One region of the Janthinobacterium sp. SUN137 genome, then DNA from elsewhere that is predicted to be linked to it. Evidence: predicted binding sites of a transcription regulator. Region 1 holds the regulator's gene; the other holds the start of a gene.
The links. Region 1 encodes FliA, which starts transcription of late flagellar genes. Its sites were predicted from a motif close to CTAAAGTTTNNNNNNNNNNNGCCGNTA; they were not measured.

Region 1 (7,364 bases):
ATGCGCCTCGACACCCTGCGCCGCAAACCGGTGGTGATGCAAGGCCAGCTGGTGCGCGTCGTTTCGAGTGGCAACGGTTTCCAGGTGGCATCAGAAGGACGCGCCATCGGCAGCGCCGGCGATGGCCAGACGGTGCAGGTGCGCACGCAGAGCGGCCAGCAGATCAGCGGCGTGGCGCGGGCTGGCGGCCTGGTGGAGGTGGCGTTTTAAACACGGATGGACAGCGATATTGTGGTCTGGCGCACTAAAGTTTCGGCAAAAGGTGCCGATAATGACACATATCCCGGAGTTTTTTGACTTCGACCAGACGAGGATCACGCTGTGAAAATTACCGATAACACCATTAAAAGCAATCCCGGCCTGCCGGTGGCGCCCGCGAGTACTTCCGGCGCCCGGAATGCCGAGAAAGCCCAGGCAACACCGACAACGTCGGACAATGTACGCCTGTCGCCGCAAGGACAGGCATTAGCGGCCAGTGCAACTGCCGGCAGCGGCGCCGTGTTCGACACGAAGAAAGTCGAACGCATCAAGCTCGCGATCGCCGACGGCCAGTTCCAGGTCAACTCAGAAAAAGTGGCGGACGGTCTCCTCGACACGGTCAAGGACTTGCTGCACTCACGAAATAGATAGGTTCCCTCATGCAATCAGTGACTCCGTTTTCCAGCCTGCGCGACGAGCAACAGCTCATGACCACATTGCTGGCATTGATGAAAGAAGAACAGCGGCATCTGGTTGCGGCTGACATCGATGCAATCACGGAACTCACGGCGCGCAAGACGGCACTGGTAGGACAATTGAGCCAGCTGGCGGCGCAACGCCACCAGGCGCTGGCGGCAGCCGGTTTCACGGCGGCCGAAGCGGGCATGGAAGACTGGCTGGTCGGCGCCAATGAAGCCGACGCGGCGCCCCTGTGGAAAGCCCTGCTCGAGACGACGCGCGAAGCCAAGGAGCAAAACCGCCTGAACAGCCTGCTCGTCAACAAGCACATGCTGCACACGCAAGGCGCCCTGAACGCCATGCGCCCCCCGGCCCAGAGCGGCAATTTCTACGGTCCCAGCGGCCAACCGACGACGAACACGGCCAGCCGGCGCGTCGTCATCGGCTGATTCCCCTAGTTAACAGCAATCCGCCGGCAAGGCGCAGCCGCCTTGCCCTTCAACCGTGCGCGGCACGCCCCGCATGCTGGCGGTATTTCGCCACGATGGCTTGCGCCCTGGCGCTGGCCGCCACCTGCTGCTCCGGCGTCAGTTCCGCCTGCAGCCAGTGCCAGTACTCATCCTGGTAGGGATTGGTGACGCCGGGCGCGAGGATGTCGTCGTAGACCTGGCGCAGCGCCAGCAGGTAGCCATACGCTCGCGGCGCATCTTTCTGCACCACCTCGCCATCGCGCAGATACGCCATCATCAGAGTCGACACGCTGGTCAGCTCCGCCTCGTCCGCCTGCGCCGTCAGCTGGGCAATCGCTTGCCGCTTCCACGCCTGCACCAGCGGATCGTCGGGACGGTTGCGCAGCGCGCTGCGGTCGCCGAACGGCCCTTCCGACAGGAAGATAGTCGCCGCGCCGGGCACGCCCGCCCTGGCGGCAGTCGCCAGGTAGCCGAGGCGCTCCTCGCGCTGGCGCTGCGTCAGGCCCGCGCACAGCTGCTGCTGGGCGGCTTTTTCCTGCGCCGTCATCTCGCGCCCCAGCTCGAATTCCAGCCCCGGCAAGCGCCTTTCTTTCTCAAATGAAATGCAGTCGTCGAGCAGATTGTAGGCCGCATACGCGTCTTCCGGCTTGCCGCTGGCCGTCAGGCGCGCGAGCTGCTGCGCCAGGGTGACGGGCATCGGCGCGGCATCGGCGACCGGGCTGGCATCGATATTCAGATACGATTCCAGGCTGCGTCCCGCTGGCGCGCCAGCGGCGGAGGCGGCGGCAGCGTCCGGCGCGCCGCTCTCGGGTGCGGGCCAGTACACGAGCGCCAGCGCTGCCGCGATGGCGGCGGCGATGGCCATGCCGGTGAATTTGACGTTCATGGTGAGGAAGCGCGTGGATGGGAAATGCACGTTACCACAGGCGCGCGGCAGCGGGCCGCACGCCTCCGCACGCTCAGCCGCCGGCCTTTTTCGGCTGGTGGCCCAGCTTGACCAGCGCGGCCAGGATGGCGTCGACATGGTCGCCCTGCACTTCGATCACGCCATCCTTGACGGTGCCGCCCGAGCCGCACTGCGTGCGCAACTGCTTGCCCAGCAGGGCCAGCGCGACGGCGTCCAGCGGCAAGCCCTTGACCACGGTGACGCTCTTGCCGCCACGACCCTTGGTCTGGCGCGAGACGCGCACCACGCCATCGCCCGCAGGCGCAGCCTTCGCTTGCGCCTTGCACGCGCACTGCGCCAGCGGCTGGCGGCAGGCGGGACACATGCGGCCCGTTTCAGTGGAATAGACGAGACCGCCCAGGGAGCTGCTTTTCATGAGGAAACGATAAAAGAGGAAGAAAGCGCGATTGTACCAAGCGGCAGCCCGCAGTTGACGAGCGTCAATTGGCCGGCGCAGGCGCCACGGGCGCCGTCGGCACTTCCGTCACCGTTTCGGGGATGCCCGACAAAATCGTCACGGCGACCCGGCGGTTGCGCGCGCGCCCTTCCGGCGTGGCGTTCGGCGCCACGGGGATATTGTCCGCGTGGCCGACGGCCGTCAGGCGCGACGCCTTGACGCCGCTGGCGATGAACAGGCGCACCACGGCGCTGGCGCGCGCAGCCGACAATTCCCAGTTCGAGGCAAAGGTCGAATTACTGATCGGCTGCACATCCGTATGCCCTTCCACCTGCACGTCGTGCGTGTCGTCCTTGAGCAGCACGGCCACGGCGCGCAAGGCCTGGTCCGATTCGGCCGTCAAGCCCGCCGCACCCGGATCGAACAGCACGCTGGCATTGATTTCCACGCTCACGCCGCGGCTCGTCTGCGTGACCCGCACCTTGCCTTCCTTGACCAGCGGCGCCAGGGTCGACGTCAGGTCCTGCGCCAGGCGCGTCATGTGTTCGCGCTCGCGGCGGATGGCTTCCGTGCGGCGTTTCAGGGCGGGGTTCGGCAACGGGATCGCCTGCGGCGCTTCCATGATGATGGGCGGCGCGCCCTTTTCCAGGCTGAAGGCCTGGCCGATGGCGTTCTGGAAGACGCGGTATTTGCCTTCGTTGACTTGCGAAATCGCATACATGACGACGAAGAAGGCGAACAGCAGGGTGATGAAGTCGGCGTACGAGATCAGCCAGCGGTCCTGGTTGTCCGGTTCCTCGTCATACTTCCTGCGCGCGCGCCGCATCATGGTCAATGCTCGTGCAAGAGGCTGGACACGCGCTCTTCGATGATGCGCGTGTGGTCGCCCGTGGCGATGTCGTACAGCACGGCGGCCGTGATTTCATATTGCACCACGCGGCGCGAGACGATGGCCTTGAGTTTATTGGCCACCGGCAGGAACAGCAGATTGGCCAGGCCCACGCCATAGATGGTCGAGACGAACGCCACGGCGATGCCGCCGCCCAGCTTGCTGGGGTCGGTGAGGTTTTCCATCACGTGGATCAGGCCCAGCACGGCGCCCAGGATGCCGATGGTGGGCGAATAGCCGGCCGCCGATTCCCACACCTTGACGGCCTGGCGCTCGGCCATTTCGTAGGCGGAGATTTCCACGTCGAGCAGCTGGCGCAGCTTGTCGGGCGCGATGCCGTCGACGATCATGCGCAAACCCTTGGCGTTGAAGCGGTCGGCCGTGTTTTCCATCAGGCGTTCGAGCGCCAGCGGGCCGTCGCGGCGCGCCGTCAGGCTCCATTGCCCGATGTCGCGCGCCAGCGCGGCGCGCGTGTCGGACGGCGGCAGGAAGACCCAGCGCAGCATTTCCAGGCCGCGGACAAAAGTGCGCAGCCGCGTCTGCAGCAGCACGGCGCCGAAGGTGCCGACGATGACGATGGCAAAGGCGGCCGGCTGCAGCAGGGAGGCCATCTTGCCGCCTTCCAGTGCCTGGCCGACCAGCAGGCCCGCCAGCGCCAGCGCCAGCCCGATTACGCTGGACCAGTCCACGCCAGCTCCCTCAAGGTTGCGCGCAGGCGCGCGACGGCCTGGGTATGCAGCTGCGAGACGCGCGATTCGGATACGCCCATCACCGCGCCGATCTCCTTCAGGTTCAGCTCTTCTTCGTAATACAGGCCCATGAGTATTTTCTCGCGTGGCGGCAGCGCGTCGATGGCATCGATCACGGATTGCCGGAAATCGGTATCGAGCAGGGAACGCAAGGGGTCGCTGTCCTCGTCCACGCAGTGGCGGTCGAGGAAGCTGTCATTGCCGTCCGGGTCATGAAAGTCTTCGTAGTACACGAGCTGGTGGCCGCCGCCGTCGCCCAGCATTTCCTGGTAGTCGGCCAGCGACATTTTCAGCAGCTTCGCCACTTCCGACTCGGTCGGCGGATGGCCGAGGCGCTGCTGCAGGGTGCTCATCGCCTCTTCGATCTTGCGCATGTTCTGGCGCATGCTGCGCGGCAGCCAGTCGCTGGTGCGCAATTCGTCGAGCATGGCGCCGCGGATGCGCAGCACGGCATACGTCTCGAACTGCGCGCCATGCGTCTCTTCATAGCGCGTAATGGCATCGAGCAGGCCGATCATGCCGGCCTGGATCAGGTCATCGACCTCGACCGAAGGCGGCAATTTCGCCTTCATATGGTGCGCCAGACGCTTCACCAGCGGAATATGCTCCGTCAGCAAATAGTCCTTGTTCGATTTCCCTTTGACCGTGTACATAGGCTGCTTATTGTTTTCTCATCTTATCTGGTGCTGCGGTTCGATTCAGGCGCTGAACTGGTGCGGGCTCCCCGTCTGGTACAAGGTGCCGCCAAGCACCGGCGCCGCCGAACGGGCCAGCCGCTCGGCCAGTCCGCGAAACGCCACCGACGCTCCCGCCAGCGGAAACGCATCGACCACGCTGCGGCCCAGCCGCGCCGCGCGGTGCAGATACTCGTCGGCAGGCACGGAACCCATCGAAGTCAGCTTCACGGCCAGGTAGCGGCTCGCCGCCTGCGCCATATTATCGTATACCACTTTTGCTTCGGATTCGGAAGCGCCGGTGACGAGAATGCCGAACGGACGGCGTCCCAGTTCCTGGCTCAGGCGCTTGATCAGGCAGTACGCCGCCTTGATCGAGGTGGCGCTGGTCGAGACTTGCACGACGATATCCGACGACGCCATCAGCGGCACGGGGAAGCACGCGCCCTCGTCCGCCACGACGCCGTCGACCAGCACGATGCCGCTCTGGCGCGCCAGCACGTCGAACGTCTTGCCCAGGCGGCGCAGTTCATCCTCGCCCGCATAATCCATGCTGTCCATCAAATGGTTGCGCGCGCCGAGGCTGGCCACGCCGAAACCTTGCGGCACCTGGTGGATGACCTGGTTCAAGCCGCACTGCTGGCGCGCCACGTCGCGCAGGCTGGCGCCGTGCGCCAGTCCCAGGCGCGATGCCACGCCATCGCTGCCGCCGCTGGCGTCGAGCAGCAGCACGTCATTGCCGCCGTAGACGAGCGACGCGCCCAGGTTGACCAGCATGGCGCCCTTGTCGTCCTGCGGCGTGGCCGAGAGGAACGTCATGACGCGCGGCTGCGGGCCGGCCAGCATGCGGCGCAAGCCTTCGGCCTGGTCGAAATCGAAATTAGCCAAGGTGCACCCCGCGCGCTTCATTGTTGCGGGCAGCCGCCTGCGCCATCAGGAGCGGCAGTTCGGCGTCGGAAAACTGCGTCGCCGCCGCATCACGCTTGAGCTTGAAGGCACGGTCGATCAGGTAGCCGCGGTCGGCCAGGTACAGGTCTTCCGGCACGCGCTGGCCGTTCGACACATAAAACAGGTTCAGCTTCTGGCGGATCACCACGTCGAGCACATTGCCGATCGAGGCCGCTTCATCGAGCTTGGTCATGATGCAGCCGGCCAGGCCGCTGCCCTGATACGCGCGCACCACTTCGTTCAACGTTTCCTGCGTGGCCGTGGAGTTCAGGCACAGCAGGCGCTTCACGTCGGCGCCGGCGCCCGACAGCATGGCCACCTGTTCCGTCACCATCTGGTCGCGCTGGCTCACGCCCACCGTATCGATCAGCACCGTGTGCTTGTTCTTCAATTCTTTCAGGGCGATGCGCAAGTCCGCCTCGTCCTTCACCGAATGCACCATCACGCCGAGGATCTTGCCGTAGATGCGCAACTGTTCATGCGCGCCGATACGGTAGGCATCCGTGGTGATCAGGGCCAGCTTTTCCGGGCCGTGGCGCATCACGCAGCGGGCCGCCAGCTTGGCCGTGCTGGTGGTCTTGCCGACGCCGGTCGGGCCCACCAGGGCAAACACGCCGCCCTGCTCCAGCATGGCGTCTTCATTGGCCACAGTATTCAGGTTACGACTCAGGACCGTCTTGATCCAGCGCATGCTTTGCGCGCCGTCGAGGCCGGCCGGCAGCTTGTCGATCAGGTAGCGCGCCAGGCTGGCCGAGAAGCCGGCCGCCAGCATTTCGCGCAGCACGACGGCTTTTTGCGGCTCGCGCTGCTGCGTCGACCCCCACGAGATTTCCGCCAGCTGGGTTTCCATCATGCCGCGCATGGCGCGGATTTCATTCATCATGCCGCTCATCTCGGCGGCGGCGTTTTCCTTGACGTGCGCCAGCGCGCTGGCCATCATCTGCTGCATGCGGGCCATGTCCACTGGCTCGGAGGCAGCCTGGCGCGGCGCGGCAGGACGTGGCGCAGCCGGGCGCTGGGCCGGGGCGGCCGGACGCTGCGACGTGGCGAACTGGGTCTGCAACTGGGGACGGGGCTGGGCCATTTCGGACGCGGCCGGCGGCGAGGCCAGCGAAGCGGCATCGTCATTGGCCAGCGCGAGGATTTCCACCACGCCATCGGCCTGGCGGTTCGACAGGATCACGGCGTCGGGGCCCAGCGCTTCGCGCACCTTGCGCAGCGCATCGCGCGACGAGGCGCCCGTAAATTTCTTCACATTCATGACCGGCCTCCCAGGGCGGGGGTGGCGCAATATTGGCTGAACTGTGTGACCATCGTCGACTCCTGTTGCTTGAGTGCTGTCTTCCACATGGACACAGATCACCCGGACAGTTTCCATTATTAGCGATGCTTACAGGAAATGATCGAAGGAACAGGACGGGAAAGTACCCGTTATTCAGTTTGCCGAGAGGAAATTGATGTTTATTTGACCAAAGACAAGGGCTGGGGTCAGACCCGGCGGGTCTGACCCCGGTACTAATGCTGCCAACTATTGTGCCCCCACCAGCGCCGTGACGCGGATGGTCTTGGTTTCCGGCACTTCCGCATGCGACAGCACTTTGAGCTGCGGCAAGGCGCGGCGCAGGAAGCGCGAC
Region 2 (7,364 bases), on a different contig from region 1:
TTGACCTTGCCCGGCATGATGGAGCTGCCCGGCTCGTTTTCGGGGATGGTAATTTCACCGAGGCCGGAACGGGGGCCGGACGCCATCCAGCGCACGTCGTTGGCGATTTTCATCAGGGCCGTGGCCAGGGTTTTCAGCGCGCCATGGGCGGCCACCAAGGCGTCGTGGGCCGCCAGCGCGGCAAACTTGTTGCTGGCCGTCTCGAACGGCTGGCCCGTCAGGCGCGCCAGTTCCGTCGCGATGCGGCCGGCAAATTCCACGTGGGCATTCAATCCCGTGCCCACGGCCGTGCCGCCGGCGGCCAGCTGCAGCAGCGGCGGCAACGATGCCGTGATGATGTGCTCGGCAAAGTCCAGTTGCGCCACGTAGCCGGAAAATTCCTGGCCCAGGGTCAGCGGCGTCGCGTCCTGCAAGTGGGTGCGGCCGATCTTGACGATGTCGGCAAATTCCGTCGCCTTCGCGTCCAGCGTGGCGCGCAGCTGGCGCAGCGGCGGCAAGACGGTGTTGGCGACGGCCAGTGCGGCCGCCACGTGGATGGCGGTGGGGAAGATGTCGTTCGAGGACTGGCCCAGGTTGACGTCGTCATTCGGGTGCAGCAGGCGTCGCTCGCCCCGCAAGCCGCCGATCAGCTCGGAACCGCGGTTGGCCAGCACCTCGTTCATGTTCATATTGCTTTGCGTGCCAGAACCCGTCTGCCAGACGGCCAGCGGGAATTCTGCCTCGTGCTTGCCGGCCAGTACTTCGTCGGCCGCCTGCGTGATGGCGATGGCTTTCTTGCCATCCAATAGACCCAGGTCCAGGTTGACGTGGGCGGCCGCGCGCTTGACGGTGGCCAGGGCGGCGATCAGTTCGGGCGGCATCTTTTCCGTGGAGATATGGAAGTGCTCGAGCGAGCGCTGCGTTTGCGCTCCCCACAGCCGGTCGGCGGGTACGTCGATCGGGCCGAAACTGTCGCGTTCGATTCTGCTACTCATGGCATCCCTTTCATCGATAGAGGTGGATCGAGTGTACTCCAGGCGTCAAAAAAGCACAGGATGATGCTGTATTGCATCATTTTTGCCCTGACCCATCTATATTTTTGCGATTTCCTGCCGTTAAAGACAGGCGAGTTCCCCTTCCTATCCTGTTATCAAAGCGATCAGTCCATGCAGAGCAGCATCTTTCCCCGTTGGTCCCTGATCGCGTGCGCCGCCGCCAGCCTGGCCTTGCCGCCCGTCATGGCGGCCGAACTGGGTGACATGGCCGTGCTGTCGCACGTGGGCCAGCCCTTGCTGGCGGAGATCGAACTTACGGCCCTGGCGCCCGAGGAAGCCGGCGGCGTGGCCGTGCGCCTGGCTTCGCCCGATGTGTACCGCGGCGGCGGCATCGGCATGGATCCGGCCCTGCAAACCTTGACCATCAGCCCGCTGGAGCGCGGTGGGCGCCATTATGTGCGCGTGACAACGCGACAAGCGATCCAGGCAGGCCACGTGCATTTGTATTTATTGCTGGGCAGTGGCAATGGCGCCGTCGTGCGCCTGGGCACCTTGTGGCTGACGCCGGCCCCGCCCGCCGTCGTCGCCCCTGTCAGCGCGCCAGCCAGGCCCGCCGTTCCGGCGCCCGCGCCCGCGCCCGTGCCGCAACCGTTGCCATTGCCGCGCGCCGTCTCCGCCGCGCCGTCGCCCGATGCCGCCGCCCTGGCGGCCCGCGCGCGCGCCGAGGGCCTGGTGCGCCCGGCGCGCGTGTTCGTGCCGCCGCCCGCCGCGCCCGCGCCGCCCGCTGCCGCACTGCGTCCGGCGCCGTTGCGCCGCGCCACGGCGCCCGTCGCCGCTTGCGCGCCGCAAGCCAATATGGAGCAGGCGCAAGCATGCGTGGCGCTGGACGAGAAAAACGCGGCTTTGAATGACAAGCTCGGCGAATTGGAAGGCAAGATCGGCGCCTTGCAGCAGGCGCTGGCTCAGCCTGCCGCCGCTGCTGCCGCCGCTGCTGCCGCCGCTGCCGCCGCTGCGCCGGCTGCCGCGCCGGCTGAGGCGCAGGCGCCGCATGCCAAGCCCAAGCCCCTGCACGCGGCGCCCGCAGCCGAGAAGAAGGCGGGCGGCAACGGCTTGCTGTGGCTGGGTATCGGCACCCTGGCCTTCCTGTTGCTGACGGCCCTCATCGTGTATGTCGTGCGCAAGCGCAAGCAGGCGACGGGGCCGGGTGCGCCGTCGAAATACTGGGTTTTGCTGCGCAAGCCATTCGGCCGCAAGAAGAAGGACGTGCCCGTGCTGACGGAAGCGGTGGAAGAGGACGCGGCGGACGAGCCGGAACCGGAGCCGTTCTCGCGTTGATGATGTTGCAATGGCTGCGACAAGGCGGTGCCGGAATTTGATATAAAAAAAGATATTGAAAAAAGACAGAAAAATGCTTGTATCGCGTGTTGCCTGTTTCTTAAATATGGTGATATGATTAATTCAGTGGACTTGCTCTACGACAAAACAGCCCCAGCCTGGCGCAGTCACCAACGATAGTGTGGCGCGGCAAACAGGTGTAGCGTTGCATAAACGCCTGGGTCTGGAAGCGGTTCGCGATGCCGACGATGTGCTCGCGAACGCCGGATGCAACCGGCAGCGAGGCGACGCCAGGAGATACCTGGGGCTCGCCTTCCAAATTCCCCTCCTTGCTTTCCGACGCCACAGATGGCGCGCTCCCCGGCAAGGCGGCAGACGTAAAAAAAGCACCCGCGGGTGCTTTTTTCGTTTCTGGTGCTGCAATATGACTTACATGCGGGCGCGCGAACCTTGCATGGCGTTCGGCAGCTGCGTCATCCACGGTTCCGTGATGGTGCGGATTTCGCGGTCGTTTGCCAGGATTTGCTTGAGCAAGTCGATCTTGCGCAGGCGCGAGGCGCCGGCCAGGGCGGGTACCTTGCCCGTCATGACCGTGCTGGCGGCGCTGGCGCACTGGTTTTCCAGGGCATCCAAGTCATTCCAGTCGCTCGAACGTGCGGCCACGACCATTTTATTGGTCATTCCTGCAATATTTTCATACATCGAGAGAACGTCGTTGGAGGTCATGAGCACACCCGTAACTAGTGAATGGATTACCGCTTGTCTAGATTAACGGCGTGCTTGACGGGAACTTGAGGGTGTTTTTGAAAAAAAAGTGAAAATAATTTGGATAATTTTGGCGATCCGCCGGAATCGCCCGCAAACCCGCATGGGTGCAGGGTCGGCGATGCCGGCGCCTGTCACTATTTGACGAGTTCTTCCAATCCCGCGCTCAGTTCGGCTGGCGGCGGCATCTTGTCGACCAGTACCGAGGGCGGCAAACCCAGCGCTTCGGCCACGTTGCCGGGGTAGCAGGCGATGATTTCTTCATTGCTCAGGGCGTTTTCATCGATGCGGGCGCGCCAGGCTGCCAGGTGGATGATGGCGGCCAGGCGGTTCAGCGGCGCCTTGGCCAGCGGGTCGGGAAAGGCGGCGATGGCGTCGGCAAAGGCGCCGGGGAATTTCCAGCGGCGCGCCAGTTCGGCACCCACCTGCGCATAGTCATAGCCCAGCGAGACCCGCTCCGCGTCGAGCCGGCGCGCATCGAGCGGTGGCGCGATCCTGTCGAGCTGCATGGCTTGCTCGGGCATGGCGGCATGGATCACCAGTTGGCCGATCGCATGCATCATGCCGATGGTGAACGCCAGGTCCTGGTTGTCGCCCGTCTGCCTGGCGATCCAGCGGGCCGACACGGCGCTGTGCAGGCTGTAGCGCCAGAATTGTGGCAGGTTCAGGCCTGGCACGGCCTTGAAGCCGCTGACCAGGCCCGAGCTGATGACGAGGGTGCGCACGGTAACAAAGCCGAGCATCAGCACGGCGTCTTCCACCGTGCCGATGCTGCGCGAGACGTGGTAATAGGCTGAATTGGCCAGCCGCAGCAGCTTGGCGCTCAAGGCCGGGTCCGCTCCCAGCTGGCGCGCGATGTCTTCGGTGGCGATGGCGGGGTTGTCGAAACTGCGCACCAGTTCATCGACGATCTTCGGGGCGGCAGGCAGGGCGTGGGGTTGCTGGAACAGCGCTTCCAGTTGCATGGCAATCTCCTTGGCGTACACGCGGCACGGGGTCGTGAAACTATAGGCCGATTTTTTGTCCGCATGCAAAAAAGTTCCGGGATGCTTTTTGCATGGGAAACAGGCTATGATTTTGACTATTCCATCGAAAGGATCGCCATGCACGGTTTGCGTTTTTCCTGGTCCCGGACGCCAGTCCAGGCCGCCATCGTCCTCGCCCTGGCCGGCGTCTCGCTGACCGGCTTGCCCGCCCGGGCGCACGGCCAGCCGGCCGCCGCCGATGTCGCTGGCGCCGCCGTCCCCGCCGCCTTGCCCGGCGACGACTTCTATGACTACGTGAATGGCGACTGGCTGCGCGGCACGGAGATTCCCGCCGACCGCAGCAGCTGGGGTTCGTTCGCCATCCTCGCCAATGCGACCAACGAGCGCATCATCGCCCTCGTCGAAGGCTTGGCGGCGGCGCCGCAGGCCGATGCCTCCGCGCGCCAGGTCAGCGATTTTTACCGTTCCTGGATGGATGAATCGGCTATCGAAGCGAAAGGCTGGGCCCCGATCAAGCCCTTGTTGAGCAAGATCAATGGCATACGCGACCAGGCAGGGCTGGCCCGGGCGTTGGGCGAGAGCTTGCGCGCCGATGTCGACCCGCTCAATTCCACCAATTTTTATACGGAAAACCTGTTCGGCCTGTGGGTGGCGCAAGACTTGAACGACACCACGCGCAATGTCGCCTACCTGCTGCAGGGCGGACTGGGCTTGCCCGACCGTGCCTTTTACCAGGACGACAGCGCCCGCATGCAGGGCTTGCGCGCCGGCTACCAGGCGCATATCGCCGCCATGCTCAAGCAGGCCGGCTACGGCGATGCGCCGGCCCGCGCCGCGCGCGTGTTTGCGCTGGAACAGAAAATTGCCGCCAGCCACGCCAGCCGCGAGGATTCGGCCGATGTCGCCAAGGGCAACAACGCGTGGCGCGCCGCCGACTTCGCCAGCAAGGCGCCGGGCCTGGACTGGCAAGCTTTCTTCCAGGCGGCGGGCCTGGGCAAGCAGACGGATTTCATCGTCTGGCATCCGTCGGCCATGACGGGCAGTGCCGCGCTGGTGGCGAGTGTGCCGCTGGCCACGTGGAAGGATTTCCTGGCCTTCCACGCCATCAACCATTTCAGCACCACCTTGCCGAAGGCGGCCGCCGACCAGCGCTTTGCCTTCTATGGCAGCACCCTGAGCGGCACGCCGCAGCAGTCGCCGCGCAGCAAGCGCGCGCTGGCCGCGACGAATGCGGCCCTCAGCGACGCCGTCGGCAAGCTGTACGTGGAACGCTATTTCCCGCCGGAATCGAAAGCCCGCGTGCAGGAGATGGTGACGAATATCGTCGCCGCCTTCTCGCGCCGCATCGACAAGCTGGACTGGATGGCGCCGGCCACCAAGGCGCAGGCGCAGGAAAAACTGCAAACCCTGTACGTGGGCGTGGGCTATCCGGAACGCTGGGACAGTTATGCTGGCTTGCGCGTGGTGCGCGGCGACGCGCTGGGCAATGTGCAGCGGGCGGAACAGTTCCACTATCGCCAGGAACTGGCCAAGCTGAGCCAGTCGCCCGACCGCAAGGCCTGGGCCATGCCGGCGCAGCTGGTCAACGCCGTCAACCTGCCGCTGCAAAACGCGCTGAACTTCCCGGCCGCCATCCTGCAGCCGCCGTTCTTCGACCCGCAGGCATCCGATGCGGCCAATTACGGCGGCATCGGCGCCACCATCGGCCACGAGATCAGCCACAGCTTCGATGACCAGGGCGCGCAGTTCGACGCCCAGGGCAAGCTGCGCGACTGGTGGACGCCGGCCGACCTGGCGCATTTCCAGACGGCATCCAAGCAATTGGTGGCGCAGTTCGCGGCCTACAAACCATTCCCCGACCTGGCCGTGAATGGCCAGCTGACCCTGAGCGAAAACCTGGCCGACCTGGCCGGCGTGGCGGCCGCGCACGATGCGTTCACCCTGTCGCAGCAGGGCAAGCCGCTGCAGGCGGGCGCGGACCGCGATTTCTTCACGGGCTATGGCGTCAGCTGGCGCAGCAAGGCGCGCGAAGCGGCGGCGCGCCAGCAGATCCTCACGGATGGCCATGCGCCGGCGCAATACCGTGCCGCCACCGTGCGCAATCTCGACGCCTGGTACCCGGCCTTCGACGTCCAGCCGGGCCAGCAGCTGTACCTGGCGCCGGAGCAGCGCGTGCGCGTCTGGTAAGAGTGCTGACGCTGCCGGCCGGGGAGCTGGTCGGCAGCGTAAAATGGCGGAACATATCGACAGGACCGCCATGATGCCAAGCCCACCGCAAGACCCCATCCACGCCATCACGGGCCGCACCCTGGCCCATTACGACGCCAGCGCCGAGCAGTTTTTCGAAGGCACGCGCGACCACGACGTCAGCCAGAACATCGCCGCGCTGCTGGACGCCATCGGCAAGCCGGCGCCGCTGGCCATCCTCGACCTCGGTTGCGGCCCGGGCCGCGACCTGAAGGCGTTCACGGCCATGGGGCATCACGCCACGGGTGTCGATGGCTGCCCCCGCTTCGTCGAGATGGCGCGCGCCTACAGCGGCTGCACCGTGTGGCAGCAGGATTTCGTCGACCTCGATTTGCCGGCCGCGCACTTCGACGGCGTGTTTGCCAATGCCGTGCTGTTCCACGTGCCCAGCGCCGTCTTGCCCGGCGTGCTGCGCGCCTTGCACGCTTGCCTGAAGCCCGGTGGCGTGCTGTTCAGCTCGAATCCGCGCGGGCAGAACCAGGAAGGCTGGAATGGCGCCCGCTACGGCAGCTATCACGACGAGGAGACGTGGGCCGCCTACGTGCAGGCGGCCGGTTTCAGCCTGCTCGACCAGTACTACCGCCCGCCGGGCTTGCCGCGCGAGCAGCAGCCGTGGCTGGCCACCGTGTGGCGCAAGCCCGCGTGATCGCCGATATTGGCGCAAATTGAGCATGTGTTAGGAACCGTACAGAGCATTGATCCCCCGCCCCGTAGTATGGACACATCGACACGCAGCAAGCAGTTTGCAACAGCGTGTGAGCCGCAGTACCGGCCCTTCGGGGCCGGACAACAGATGTACCAACTACAGTGAGGATCCATCATGAACAAAGATCAAGTCGAAGGTAAACTGAAGGAAGTCGGCGGTAAAATCCAGGAAGCCGCTGGCAAGATCGTCGGCAGCGAAGAACAGCAAGCCAAGGGCCTGGCAAACCAGGTCGAAGGCAAAGTGCAGAAGAAAGTTGGCGATGTGAAAGATGCGGTGGAAACCGTCACGCGCAAACCGTAATCTGGCGCACGCATAAAAAAACCGCCGCCTGTCGCGAGACAGGCGGCGGTT

Region 2: the regulator FliA is predicted to act here: its motif matches at 3,079-3,105, upstream of O3298_RS25145 (flagellar protein FliT).

What each region holds. Positions count from the first base shown of each region.
Region 1 covers NZ_JAPWHZ010000001.1:768,220-775,583, forward strand. Annotated here, with positions in the region: gene flgA (flagellar basal body P-ring formation chaperone FlgA) at 1-210, shown strand, start outside; gene flgM (flagellar biosynthesis anti-sigma factor FlgM) at 322-630, shown strand; gene O3298_RS03560 (flagella synthesis protein FlgN) at 639-1,106, shown strand; gene O3298_RS03565 (hypothetical protein) at 1,156-2,013, opposite strand; gene O3298_RS03570 (translation initiation factor Sui1) at 2,087-2,449, opposite strand; gene motD (flagellar motor protein MotD) at 2,514-3,296, opposite strand; gene O3298_RS03580 (flagellar motor protein) at 3,302-4,048, opposite strand; gene O3298_RS03585 (RNA polymerase sigma factor FliA) at 4,030-4,761, opposite strand; gene O3298_RS03590 (antiactivator of flagellar biosynthesis FleN protein) at 4,807-5,670, opposite strand; gene flhF (flagellar biosynthesis protein FlhF) at 5,663-6,991, opposite strand; gene flhA (flagellar biosynthesis protein FlhA) at 7,259-7,364, opposite strand, start outside.
Region 2 covers NZ_JAPWHZ010000005.1:234,512-241,875, reverse strand. Annotated here, with positions in the region: gene fumC (class II fumarate hydratase) at 1-974, opposite strand, end outside; gene O3298_RS25150 (FimV family protein) at 1,146-2,309, shown strand; gene O3298_RS25145 (flagellar protein FliT) at 2,739-2,990, opposite strand; gene O3298_RS25140 (HDOD domain-containing protein) at 3,212-4,039, opposite strand; gene O3298_RS25135 (M13 family metallopeptidase) at 4,178-6,247, shown strand; gene O3298_RS25130 (bifunctional 2-polyprenyl-6-hydroxyphenol methylase/3-demethylubiquinol 3-O-methyltransferase UbiG) at 6,321-6,953, shown strand; gene O3298_RS25125 (CsbD family protein) at 7,128-7,313, shown strand.